DNA from 3 places in the Paenisporosarcina sp. TG-14 genome. Region 1 is predicted to be linked to each of the others. Evidence: predicted binding sites of a transcription regulator. Region 1 holds the regulator's gene; each other region holds the start of a gene.
The links. Region 1 encodes CtsR, which represses protease genes until heat stress. Its sites were predicted from a motif close to ATGGTCAATAAAGGTCAAACA; they were not measured.

Region 1 (4,695 bases):
TCAAGATATTCGAAGCATCAATTGCTCCTTCAGCACCACCAGCACCAATTAACGTATGAAGCTCGTCAATGAAAAGAATAATATTTCCTGCTTGGCGAATTTCATCCATCACTTTCTTCAAGCGATCCTCAAACTCACCACGGTATTTCGTACCCGCTACAACCGTACCCATATCTAATGTCATAACGCGTCGATCTCTTAAAATTTCAGGTACTTCATTTGAAATAATTTGTTGCGCTAAACCTTCAGCAATTGCCGTTTTACCAACACCTGGTTCTCCAATAAGAACAGGATTGTTTTTCGTACGACGAGATAACACTTCAATAACACGCGTGATTTCTTTGCTTCGTCCAATGACTGGATCCAAGCTACCTTCACGTGCAATTTGAGTTAAATCACGTGCCAAGCTATCAAGCGTTGGTGTATTCGCTGCAGGATTGGCCCCACCACTTGCTTGAACATGGTCGTTACTTCCTAACAGTTGCAATACTTGTTGACGTGCTTTGTTTAAGCTAACTCCTGAATTGTTTAGGACACGAGCTGCCACACCTTCACCTTCGCGAATTAATGCTAACAACAAATGCTCTGTGCCGATGTATGAATGTCCCAGTTTACGTGATTCGTCTACTGATAATTCAATAACTTTCTTAGCACGCGGTGTGTAGTGAACGATTGGACCTACGTCCCCAGTTCCCATTCCCACAAGCTCTTCAATGTTTTCTTCAATCATTTTAGTGCTTACTTCGATTGCTTCCATTGCTTTTGCAGCAATCCCGCCACCTTCACGGATTAAACCTAATAATATATGTTCAGTTCCAATGGACTCGTGTTTCATACGGATGGCTTCTTCTTGAGCTAATTGGAGCACTTTTTGTGCGCGTTGTGTAAATCGATTAAACATCATGAATTTCCTCTCCTTCATCGTCTATATTATTATTTACTTGCAACCGTTCTCTAAACAACTTTGCTCGAAATATATCACGTTCTTCAAGTTGCAAGGGAACCCCTGCATACTTTTGCAAAAAACCTGGTTGCATAAACATCATGCATTCATTCAAAATTGCAACTTTGACTCCTTTAATCAAGCCAAGATCAATGCCAAGACGCACATCAGATAAACAACGTCCTGCTTCTTCTGTCGTTAAAAGTCGTGCATACGTTAACACGCCAAGTGACCGGTACAAGCGATCTTCCAATACATTCGGTCTGGTATGTATTAAAGCCGCCCTTGCTTCACGTTCTTTTTTAATTATTTGTTCAGTAACACTTTGCAGATCAGTTAAAATATCTTCCTCTGATTTCCCAAGTGTCGTTTGGTTGGACATTTGATATATATTACCAAGAGCTTCGCTACCTTCTCCGTATATCCCACGCACGACCATACCTAGTCGTGTAATAGCTGTTACAATGCGATTCATTTGATTGGTCATCGTCAGCGCTGGTAAATGCATCATGACTGATGCACGTAGGCCAGTTCCCGTATTTGTTGGGCAACTCGTTAAATAGCCAAACTCTTCATCAAATGCATACGGCAATTGTTTTTCAAGGATGTCATCAATTTTATCCGCTTGACGCCATGCTTCGTGAAACTGTAGTCCTGGGTATATACATTGTATGCGAATATGATCTTCTTCATTGATCATTACACTCACTGATTCATCATTTGATAATAAAACGGAACCCACTATTTCCGAATTAGCAAGCTTAGGGCTAATTAAATGCTTTTCCACCAAAACTTGTCGGTTCAGCGTAGATACCTCTTTTATATCTATATACGAAAAGGTCGACTCAAGTTCCGCTTCTGCATCAAGTAAAACCGAAGAAATTGCTTGATCTACTTGTAACGCTTCATTTTCTGTAAAAGAAAGTGGAAAACGGAACCCCGTTAAATTTCGAGCGAGTCGGATTCGCGTACTCATTACAATATCTGAATGCTCGCCCTCCCCAGCCATCCAACTCGTCGCGGAGTTATTTAGAAAACGTTCAATTGTCATCGCGGTTTTCACCTCCGCTTTGTAGCTGTTCCTCTAAAGCACGTGCTTCGTCTCGAAGTAGTGCGGCCTCTTCAAAATTTTCAATCTCTATTGCCGTTCGCATCAATGTGCGCACAGACTCAATTTGCCTTTTTAATTTAAGGGTTTGACCAAATGTACTTGGCGCTTTCCCAACATGTTTGACGTTTCCATTATGCAATTTCTTAAAAACTTCTGGCAATTGTTCGTGAAAACTCTCATAACAATGTGCACAACCAAACTTCCCTTGTTTTAAAAACTGCCGGAAAGTCCATTCACACGAACTACAGCTAGTTGCTTCAGTTTGCTGCTTTTGCTGTAGCTGTTGGTTTTCTGGAATACCGAACCAATTTGATAATAATTGATGTAGTGAAAGTGGATCTTGTAAATCTAAGTGAAACGGATGGAAATCCTGTGCACATACATCACAATAATGACGTTGCACTTGTTCCCCATTAAGTATCTGCGTGACGGTTACTTTCGTCGGTCGCTGTTTACAATTTTCACATATCATCTGCGCTAGCCTCACTTTAACTGTTCATACTTGAGTGTTAAGAGCATCGCTTGCATGATGCGCGAACGCACTTCATCACGATGCGGCAAAGGTAATTTGAGCGTTGTCCGATCAAGCGCGGCGAGTATCATCTTCGCTTCACGCCTGGTCACTACATCCTCATCGATTAAACGGAACACAATGTCTTCCGTCATTGTTTGAGACGCTCCAAGCTCTAAACTCACTAAAATTGTTTCAATTAACTCCGCTTTCGTGTGTGCACGTACGCGAACAATCCGAATATAGCCTCCGCCCCCCCGCTTACTTTCAACAAGGTAGCCTCGGTCTGCAGTAAAACGTGTGTTAATTACATAATTTATTTGCGAAGGCACGCATTGAAATTGTTCAGCAATTTCGCTTCGTTTAATCTCAATATGCCCCTTACCATCTAATTCGATAACTTTCTTTAAATATCCTTCAATAATATCCGAAATATTCCGCATACAATCACCTCCTAAAAGATTAGATCTGAGTGCGAGTCACGATTAATACCTACAGCCAACTTAAGAAAACCCTGACTTTGACTATCTTTGACTTTATTATATAAGGGGGGATAAGAGTGTGCAATTTATATGCTTTTCCAAGTGAAAATGTTTGAAATGATCCTAGTTAATAAGGGGATTTCTATAAAACTTAAAAAACCATATGAATTCTTCACTAACAGAAAAAAGCCATGGAGTGATTAGCGACCATTTAGGTTCGTTTTGTTTCCGCTACGCTCCTGTTGAAAGAAGAAATCACCAAGGAGTGTTTCATCAGCAAGTCGACTTGGCTAGTGAGGCGGTTTTTGATGGTCTCTTTCGATGGTGAAATATTTATCGGCCACTTTGGGGTGTTTATCGGCCAAACTAGGGGTTTTATCGGCCAAAATTGACGATTTATCGGTCAATGACGTCTCATGGCCTAGTTAACTTGGTATAACAACTTCTGATAAAGTGAGCGTTTCGTTATGTAACCTTATCCCACAGTAAACAGCCATGGAGCGATTAGCGGAATGGTAACCATTCAAGGGTTTCCACTCTGTTTCGCAGAAGAATTAAATGGTTTTGGTTCCGCTACGCTCCTATTGAAAGAAGAAATCGCCAAAGAGTGTTTCACCAGCAAGTCGACTTGGTTAGTGAGACGGTTTTTGATGGTCTCTTTCGATGGTGAAAAGTTTATCGGCCAAACTAGGGGGTTTATCGACCATATTCGAGATTTATCGGCCAATTATGTCTCGCCGCCTAGTTAACTTGTTGAAACAATTCCTGATAAATTAAAGATTTTGTTACGAAATCGTCTCCCTCAGAAAACAGCCATGTAACGATTAGCGAAATGGGAACCATTTAGTTTTCCACGCTGTTTTGCAGAAGGATTGAATAGTTTTGGTTCCGCTACGCTCCCGTTGAAAGAAGAAATCGCCTAGTTTTTTTTATTAGGTAGTTAACTAAATGGGATGAGTTTTATGGATTAGCCACTTTCTGTTTTTATTACCCCCTATTCTTTCTGAATTACTTGCTCTTAACATTCTTTTCGTTGTGGTTTCCGAATTCATCCCTGTAAATTTCATCCATTCGCTGGTCGTTAGTTCCTCACTAAAAAGAATGCTATATTCTTGAAGTGTTGTTAAATGTGATTTTTCACTTTTATATTGGCATATAGAACAACGCCAATATTTGTTTTTATAATTCAGTTTCGTCATGACACAATCGGGACATAGGACCCCCATTGTAAGATCAGAAAAAACCGTAGTTGGGATATGGGAAGGTTTATTGGGTGTGAGCACTGGCTCGTTGAGAACAAAAAGTTGATGTGCTTTGCGATGATCAAATTGGGGGGAGTGTTGATCCGCATATGATTGATGTAACTTTTCTAATGCTCGATATAATCCTGATACATGTATAGCTACACTATTGGGAAATGGCTTTTCTAATATGGAGGAAGGGTTTGAAAAAACAATTATGCCATGAACTGGTATTGACATAGAATGCCGCTTTAATAAAGTTTTGACGAATCTCTCGCTACGTCGCAGCTGATTTTCTGGATCACCCATACTTTCAAGCGGGTCATTTTCCTTGCGTCGAGTTAATTGATGCGTTTCCTCATCGTATGATAATAGGCCAGGAATATTTTTCACTTCAATAATTAAAA
Region 2 (4,695 bases), on a different contig from region 1:
CTGCACCATTTAATACGGTGACATCAACCATACTTCCAGGTTTTAATTCCCCACCAAGTAACGCTTTTGCTAGAGCTGTCTCGACATGTCGTTGAATAAAACGACGCAAAGGCCGTGCTCCAAATGCTGCATCTGTTCCTTCAGCTACTACCCAATCAATTAATTGTTGTGAAAACATTATGTTGACTTCCTGCTCTTTTAGTCGCTTCGCCAACTGAGCTAAATACTTCTCGGTTATAGAAGTAAAATGTGATCCTTTTAATGAATGAAATAACACGATTTCATCCATCCGATTTAATAATTCTGGTTTAAAATGTGATCGAAGGGCTGACATCACTAATGATTCTGCTTGGTCTCCACCTTCTAGTAAATACTGAGAACCAATATTTGATGTCAAAATGACAACGGTATTAGAGAAATTGACCACTCTTCCTTGACTATCTGTTATGCGTCCATCGTCTAAAAGTTGGAGCAAAATATTTGCGACATCTGGATGAGCTTTTTCAATTTCATCAAGCAAGACCACTGAATATGGATTGCGTCGAACCATCTCTGTCAGTTGGCCACCTTCTTCATACCCAATGTAACCAGGAGGTGCTCCTATAAGACGTGATACACTGTGTTTTTCCATATATTCAGACATGTCAATACGAATGAAATGATCTTCTGAATCAAATAAATTTGCGGCTAATGCTTTCGCAAGTTCTGTTTTCCCTACACCTGTTGGTCCAAGGAATAAGAATGAGCCAATTGGTTTTGATGGATCTTTAATTCCTGCTCGCGCACGCCAAACTGCTTCTGTTACAAACTGCACTGCTTGATCTTGACCAACTACGCGTTCTTGTAGCGTTTCTTTAAGTCTAAGAAGTTTGTCTCGCTCTCCTTCAACAAGTTTCGTCACCGGAATTCCGGTCCAACGGGAAACGATAGATGCGATTTCTTCAGAAGTCACTTCTTCACGAAGCAATCGATTGTCTGAAGACTCTTCAAGAGCTATTTCGAGAGCAGCTATCTCTTTTTCAAGTTTCGGCATTTTACCATGACGAAGTTCTGCCGCTTTATTTAAATCATAACTATTTTCTGCACTTTCTAAATCGCGACGATGAATGTCCAGGAGCTCCCGCTTCTTTTGGATGAATTGCAATGACTCTTTTTCAGTCGTCCATTGATTGCGCATCTTCTCTGTTGAAGATTTTAAAGAATCTAGTTCATGACGTAAATTTGCTAGGCGCTGTTTACTTGCTTGATCTTTTTCTTTCATTAGCGCTTGTTCTTCAATCTCTAGTTGCATCATTCGACGTGTCACTTCATCGAGTTCTTGCGGCATGGAATCAATTTCAGTACGAATCATTGCACAGGCTTCATCGACTAAATCGATCGCTTTGTCTGGTAAAAATCTCTCAGTTAAATAACGGTTCGATAACTGAGCTGCTGCCACTATCGCACGGTCATGAATACGAACGGCATGGTGTAATTCAAAGCGTTCTTTTAAGCCTCTCAATATGGATACCGTATCTTCAACTGTTGGTTCTCGAACTAACACTTGTTGAAAACGACGTTCCAGTGCTTTATCCTTTTCAATATACAACCGATATTCATCAAGCGTGGTTGCTCCGATACAGTGTAATTCACCTCGAGCTAACATAGGCTTTAACATATTACCCGCATCCATAGCCCCTTCTGTTTTTCCTGCACCTACAATTGTATGAATTTCATCAATGAATAGAATGATGCGGCCTTCTGCTTCTTTTACCTCTTTTAACACAGCTTGTAAACGCTCTTCAAATTCTCCTCGATATTTTGCTCCTGCAATTAAAGAACTCATATCTAGCTCATAAATATCACGCTCTTTTAATCCTTCAGGCACATCTTTGCGCACAATGCGCTGTGCTAAACCTTCCACAATTGCTGTTTTACCAACTCCAGGCTCTCCTATTAAGACTGGGTTATTCTTTGTTTTTCTCGAAAGAATACGAATCACATGACGAATTTCTTGATCTCGGCCAATAACAGGGTCCATCTTGCCATTTCTAGCTTGCTCCACTAAGTTACGTCCATATAATTCAAGCGGTCTTTTTTGTTCTTGTTGTTGTTGCATATACATTACACTCCTTTTGTTTGACCTATTTTGACCTTTGAATTAATTATACATTTATTGGAGAGAAACTGTAAAGAAAATTGCTTTTCATTGAGTTAATTTGCTTCAAGTTTGTTTTATTCCGCTACAACTAGGTTTTAATCGGATTCGTGACTGATTTAATCTGCTACAAATGAATTTTTATCGGCTTCACGAGCTTTTTATTCGGCTTCAACGCCACTTTAATCGGATTCACCCATTTACTACCAAAAAAAGCCCCACTTACTGTGAAACTAACAGTAAGTGGAGCCTTTAAAAATTATTTATCTTACACCGAGTGCCATTTTTGCGTAGCGGGACATATTGTCTTTCGACCATGCTGGTGTCCATACTATCTTGACATCGACTTCTTTTACTTCCGGTAAATCATATAAAGATGTTTTGACCATATCGACAATCATTGGTCCCATTGGGCAACCAAGTGAAGTTAATGTCATTGTTACTACTGCAAAGCCGTCTTCTGTTATATCTACATCATAGACAAGGCCGAGGTTTACAATATCAATACCAAGCTCTGGATCGATAACAGTTTCTAGTGCACCCATCATACTATCGCGCATATCTTGATCCATGTTCATACCCCTTTCTAACTATTCTATATCCATCATAACAAATACAGCTTATAGAGACAAATAGTGTGCAACGAAATCCGTCGCTGCAAGCATACCTTTTCTTGAAACGGCATGACTCGCTGTTTTATCAGTCATAAACTGAAAACGTCGTGGATCATGATCATACAATTTCTTTTGCGAGTTATAGAAATTAAATGTCGGTTCATACTGAACAACATTGTCTGCCTTACCATGCCAGAAGAATACTGGACGACCATCTAATGCATCCGGATTTAACGTGATGTCGAATACACTTAATGTTTCTAACATTTTCTTCCTTTCAGCATCTGTAATTGGCAATTTAAAGCCGCGCGCCTCATATTGAGACATTTGAGCCTTTGCTAAATGTACATAACTCGGGGATCCCATCATAACTGCGGTTGTGTCAATCCAAGGATAAACCTTTAAACAGCCTAATGTGACAATACCACCCATTGACGTTCCAGCGAGTCCAATTTTCGTGTCATTATCAATCAAGTTTCGTTCAACTAGTTCACCCCGTAAAAGATTCACTTCTTCAATAGATGTTAAAGTGATCTCCCAAAAGCGTAAAGACAACTCTACTTCATCTAGTGATTCTTGTCGTTCGCCATGTAAGTGCGCATCGGGCAATAAAACACGTAACCCTTTCTCCGCTAATTGATAGGCATAATGTAAATTATGTTCCTTTGCACTTGTGAAACCATGAAGAAAAATCACGACTGGAACTTGTTTTTCTATTTCTGATTCTCTATATACGTGTAATAGTGGAATATTCCCCCACCGTTCATTTACTACTTTCATCTTACCCACTTCCTCTACGTCTATTACTTGTTATCGTAGCAAAGTAATTGATAAAGTTCAAAAATCAGGATGGATATTTTTGACTAAGAGATGGTTGTGACGATACAATTTACTTATAGAAGGAAAGGAGTCATTTTATATGCAACCTCATTTAATTGTTTTAGATTTAGATGGTACCTTATTAACTGATGAGAAAGTCATTTCAGAAAAGACTTTAAATACGTTATTTAAAGCGCGAGAACAAGGTCATGAAATTATGATTGCTACAGGAAGACCCTACCGTGCTAGTGAAGTTTACTACCATCAATTAAAATTGCAAACACCAATTGTTAATTTTAATGGAGCATTTGTGCATCATCCAACTGACAACACATTTACCTCCATTCACGAACCCATTAAACTCGAAGTAGTGAAAGAAGTCATTGATGCTGTTCACGATTATAAATTCTATAACATTGTGGCAGAAGTCATGGATGATGTATATTTACACTACCATGACGAGAAATTACTCGATGTATTTAGCTTTGGAAAACCCCATGTGACAACTGGAGATATTCGTAATTATTTAAAGACTGACCCAACTAGTTTACTTATTCATGCTGAGGAACATGAAGTTCCTGCGATTCGAAAGCATTTGCATGATGTACATGCTGAAGTAATTGATCATAGACGATGGGGTGCACCTTGGCATGTAATTGAAATTGTGCGAAGTGGACTTAATAAAGCGGTTGGACTTTCACAGGTTTCGAAATACTTTAATATTCCACAACAACGAATTATTGCGTTTGGTGATGAAGATAATGATTTAGAAATGATTAAATACGCTGGAACGGGTGTTGCGATGGGAAATGCCATTTCGCCACTTAAAAATATTGCTAATGAAATTACAGGCACAAATAATGAAGATGGTATTTCAGAGTTCTTGATTGAGCGATTAAAATTGTCATTATGATAGAGATACAGGGGGATTTAGATGAGAATATTTGCAGATAGTGCTTGTGATTTACCGAAATCCTTTTATGAAAAAAATTCAGTCACCTTGATTCCATTACGTGTTCATATTGATGAAACAGAATACTTAGATATCATGACAATTGAAGCAAAACAAGTTTATACAGAAATTCGTCAGGGGAAACAACCCAAAACTTCTCAAGCTTCACCAGA
Region 3 (4,695 bases), on a different contig from region 1:
CTTACTTATATGATTCCTCAATATAAACGAGAAGGTAAACGCCAACTGGTTATCGCATTTGGTTGTACAGGTGGACAACATCGCTCAGTAACCCTTACGGAATACTTTGCAGAGTTGTATCAAAAAGATTATCAAACTGTAATTACGCATCGCGATATTACACATAGGAAGGATTGATGGAATGGCACGTCCCAAACGCCGTAAAAGAATAGTCATAATCGGTGGGGGAACGGGTTTATCCACGTTACTTCGGGGATTAAAGAAGTTTCCTTTAGACATTACTGCAATTGTAACAGTTGCAGATGACGGAGGAAGCTCAGGTAGACTTCGAGACGATTACGATATTCCTCCTCCAGGAGATATTCGAAAAGTAATGGCTGCATTATCAGATGTGGAACCTCTAGTAGAAGAAATGTTCCAGTATCGTTTCAGTCAATCTGAAGACTTAGGTGGACATTCCCTTGGTAATCTAATGTTGACGGCGTTAACAGATATTACAGGTGACTTTTCACATGCAATTCGTGAAATGAGTCGTGTATTAAATGTTCATGGGACGATATTACCAGCTGCAAATCAGACAATTACACTTCATGCTGAACTCGAAGATGGAACAATTGTAACGGGGGAATCAAAAATCCCTACTTACAACCAACGAATTCTTCGTGTATTTTTAACGCCAACAGATGTGGAACCGCTTGCAGATACTATTAAAGCCATTCGGAAAGCTGATTTACTCGTAATTGGTCCAGGAAGTTTATATACTAGTATTTTACCTAATTTATTAGTACAGGGTATTAAAAAAGCTATTCTTCAATCAAAAGCTCCCAACATATACATTTGTAATTTAATGACACAAGCTGGAGAAACTCTTGATTACACGGCGGCAGATCATGTTCGCGCGCTTACCTTACATATGGGAGAACCTTTTATACAAACGATTTTGCTAAATACAGATCAAGTGCCGTTGTCCATACAAAAAGTATACGAACAAGAATTAGCCAAGCCGGTTAGTTATGATGAATCCCTATTAAATGAATTAGGAATAACAGTGGTCAAAAAAGATATAGCGACCATTCAGGATGGAGCCATAAGACATGAAGCAACCAAAGTTGCTGAATGGCTAGTCCAATACGCGGAAGATAGAGAAAATGCCATTAAGCAATCACTTTTCTAACTCTTTCGCTCGAAAGGGGGAACACTTATGTCGTTTGCATCTGAAACTAAAAAAGAACTGACGCAAGCTGACATAATACCTTGTTGTGCGAAAGCAGAGTTATCTGCACTAATTCGCATGAATGGTGCGCTTTCATTTGCTAATCGTAGTTTAAGTTTAGACGTTCAAACTGAAAATGCTGCAATTGCAAGGCGCTTATATACCTTAATGAAAGAGTTGTATCCCTACCGTGTAGAATTATTGGTACGTAAAAAGATGCGATTAAAGAAGAATAATGTGTATATATGTCGAGTGCGCGATGGCTCAAAAGCATTACTAGAAGATTTAAAAATTATCTCAGAAGATTTTCAGATTAATCACACGATTTCTGCTGAACTGGTTAAAAAGAATTGTTGTAAGCGTGCCTATTTGCGAGGTGCATTTTTAGCTGGTGGATCAGTCAATAATCCTGAAACATCTGCTTATCATTTAGAAGTATATTCAGTATATAAAGACCATAGTGAAGCACTCGTAGACTTAATGAATGGTTTCAAACTAAATGCTAAAACAATCGAACGTAAAAAAGGATTTGTAACATATTTGAAAGAAGCGGAGAAAATCTCGGATTTCTTTAGTATTACTGGGGCACATCACGCGCTGTTGAAATTTGAAGACGTACGAATTATCCGTGATTTGAGAAATAGTGTGAATCGACTTGTAAACTGTGAAACTGCAAATTTAAACAAAACCATTGGAGCAGCAATTCGCCAAGTGGAAAATATACGGTATATAGATAACGCAATTGGTATAGATCAACTACCAGAGAAACTAAGGGAAATTGCTCGTTTGCGTGTCGAATATCAAGATGTGACATTAAAGGAGCTTGGAGAGATGGTTTCTACAGGAACCATTAGTAAATCAGGTATTAATCATCGGTTGCGTAAACTTGATGAAATAGCTGATGGACTTCGCGGTGGTGCGGCTTTTTCTTAATGCAATCGATAGTTGTGGATATAGTCTGAATAGTCTAACATATACACCATACATGAACAAAAAGAGTTTAGGGAGGCATGAACGAATGGCGGAAAAACAAGTACAAGTAGCATTGAAATCTGGATTGCAGGCACGACAGGCTGCTCTTTTTGTGCAAGAAGCAAATCGTTTTCAAGCAGATGTGTATTTACAAAAAGGTGAGAAAAAAGTGAATGCAAAAAGTATTATGGGTATTATGAGCTTAGCAATTAGTAAAGGAACTTCAGTAACAATCAGTGCTGAAGGATCTGATGAGCAACTAGCGGTAGCTGGATTAACTGCAATGATTCAAAAAGAAGAATAGAAAAAAACCTTCGATTAAAATCGTAGGTTTTTTTCTCTAACTTAAATGACGCCCTCGGCGAGAATCGAACTCACATTTTAAGCTTCGGAGGCTCATGTGCTATCCGTTGCACCACGAGGGCAGGCGACTCTACTATTATACAAAGTTAAGAAACAAAATTCAACTGTCCTTTTCTGTGCATAATAATTGACCTTTCTTGACCAACTTGTATATGATAAGGTAACAACTGAGAACAGCTTAAGAGACTCAGTATGTAAGAAAATTAATTTATGTTTAAAGGAGGCAATTTCGATGAACTTAATTCCTACAGTAATTGAACAAACAAGCCGTGGAGAACGTGCTTATGACATTTACTCACGTTTACTTAAAGACCGAGTAATTATGCTAGGAAGTGGTATTGATGACAATGTTGCAAACTCTATTGTTGCCCAATTACTTTTCCTAGAAGCAGATGATCCAGAAAAAGACATTTCAATTTACATTAACAGCCCAGGTGGTAGTATCACAGCGGGTATGGCGATTTTTGACACAATGCAATTTATTAGACCAGATGTACAAACAATCTGTATCGGAATGGCTGCATCAATGGGTGCTTTCTTACTAGCAGCTGGAACCAAAGGCAAACGTTATTCGTTACCAAATGCTGAAGTCATGATTCACCAACCACTAGGTGGAGCTCAAGGGCAAGCAACGGAAATTGACATTGCTGCAAAACGTATTTTATTTTTACGTGACAAGTTAAACGGAATTTTGGCTGAGCGTACAGGTCAAACGATTGAAGTAATTGCAAAAGACACAGAACGTGATAACTTTATGACAGCTGAACGTGCGAAAGAATATGGCTTAGTTGATCATATAATTTCTCGTAGTGAATTAAAAAAATAATATAATTAAGCTACAGTGACTTTTAAAGTCATTGTAGCTTTTTTTAATTAAGTTTTAATTTCTCATAATAAGGTAGATACTTTACTAAACTAACCAAGAGGTGAAAAATATGAAAAAGACTTTAGGTCCAATTATGATTGTAGTACTTTTGATTGTCGTATTAGCTCTTATGTTAATTCCTAGTTATAACGGATTTGTAAATGGTGAAGAAAATGTGGATCAAGCATACGCTCAAGTAGAAAATCAATTACAAAGGCGACTTGATTTGATTCCAAATTTAGTAGAAAGCGTAAAAGGATTTGCGGATCAAGAAAAAGAAGTGATTGATAGTGTAACTGAAGCTCGTGCTCGTTTAGCTGGAGCTGGTTCTCCTGAAGATCAAGCAACAGCGAATGATGAATTATCAGGTGCATTAAGCAGATTATTAGTGGTTGTAGAAAATTATCCCGATCTTAAGTCTGATGTTAATTTCCGACAATTAATGGATGAACTAGCAGGGACAGAAAATCGTTTATCAGTAGCACGCCAAGATTATAATAATGTAGTAGCTGATTTTAACCGCAAAGTAAAACGTTTCCCAGGAATCATGCTAGCTGGAATTTTTGGATTTGATGAAAAAGAATACTTTAAAGCAGATGCAGCGGCACAAGATGCACCAAAAATTGATTTCGGAGGAGCTGACGATTGATGAAAAAAGCTGCGCTCTTCGTAGGGACGGCGCTATTTTTTCTGTTGACGTATGCGCCAATGATTCAGGCTGCAACAATCCCAAAAGCCGTTGGTGACATTTATACACAAGACTTTGCCGGACTGCTAAATGCTGAACAAAAAGCAGAGCTTAATAAAATAGCAGCTCGCTTAGATGATGCAACTAGTGCCCAAATCGCTGTATTAACAGTCAATTCACTAGATGGTGCAGACATTCAAAGTTTTGCGAACCAAGCATTTCGTGAATATCAATTAGGTGATGCAGAGAAAAATAACGGTGTCTTGCTAGTCATTGACATGGATACAAGGGAATTGTGGGTGGAAGTCGGCTATGGTCTAGAAGGGGCTTTACCAGATGGAAAAGTAGGACGAATTTTAGATGAGTATACAGTCCCTTACATGAAGAATAATCAAGAAGATCAAGCGATTCTAAATACAATGAAAGTCTTTTACCAAGAAATAGCAATCGAATTTGGTTGGGATGGAGAAGCGGTCGAAACTGCTAAGGCTGATGAAGGCGGTAGTTCTCTATCGTTTATCATTGTCATCATAATTGTACTAGTGCTATACACGATTTTTAAAAATCGTGGAGGCGGTGGCATGGGAACTGGAT

Region 2: C406_RS19680 (ATP-dependent Clp protease ATP-binding subunit) is a predicted target of CtsR. The motif match lies at 2,116-2,136, and genes of this name have one in related genera.
Region 3: clpP (ATP-dependent Clp endopeptidase proteolytic subunit ClpP) is a predicted target of CtsR. The motif match lies at 2,673-2,693, and genes of this name have one in related genera.

What each region holds. Positions count from the first base shown of each region.
Region 1 is NZ_AMGD01000040.1:86,263-90,957, reverse strand. It holds gene C406_RS0112610 (ATP-dependent Clp protease ATP-binding subunit) at 1-904, opposite strand, end outside; gene C406_RS0112605 (protein arginine kinase) at 894-1,994, opposite strand; gene C406_RS0112600 (UvrB/UvrC motif-containing protein) at 1,984-2,526, opposite strand; gene C406_RS0112595 (CtsR family transcriptional regulator) at 2,538-3,008, opposite strand; gene C406_RS0112585 (hypothetical protein) at 3,560-3,796, shown strand; gene C406_RS0112580 (nuclease-related domain-containing protein) at 3,992-4,695, opposite strand, start outside.
Region 2 is NZ_AMGD01000061.1:26,322-31,016, reverse strand. It holds gene C406_RS19680 (ATP-dependent Clp protease ATP-binding subunit) at 1-2,098, opposite strand, end outside; gene C406_RS0115520 (metal-sulfur cluster assembly factor) at 2,401-2,709, opposite strand; gene C406_RS0115515 (prolyl oligopeptidase family serine peptidase) at 2,758-3,531, opposite strand; gene C406_RS0115510 (Cof-type HAD-IIB family hydrolase) at 3,671-4,483, shown strand; gene C406_RS0115505 (DegV family protein) at 4,505-4,695, shown strand, end outside.
Region 3 is NZ_AMGD01000007.1:48,117-52,811, reverse strand. It holds gene rapZ (RNase adapter RapZ) at 1-177, shown strand, start outside; gene C406_RS0103335 (gluconeogenesis factor YvcK family protein) at 182-1,174, shown strand; gene whiA (DNA-binding protein WhiA) at 1,202-2,146, shown strand; gene C406_RS0103325 (HPr family phosphocarrier protein) at 2,232-2,489, shown strand; tRNA gene C406_RS0103320 (tRNA-Arg) at 2,539-2,610, opposite strand; gene clpP (ATP-dependent Clp endopeptidase proteolytic subunit ClpP) at 2,781-3,374, shown strand; gene C406_RS0103310 (LemA family protein) at 3,484-4,062, shown strand; gene C406_RS0103305 (TPM domain-containing protein) at 4,062-4,695, shown strand, end outside.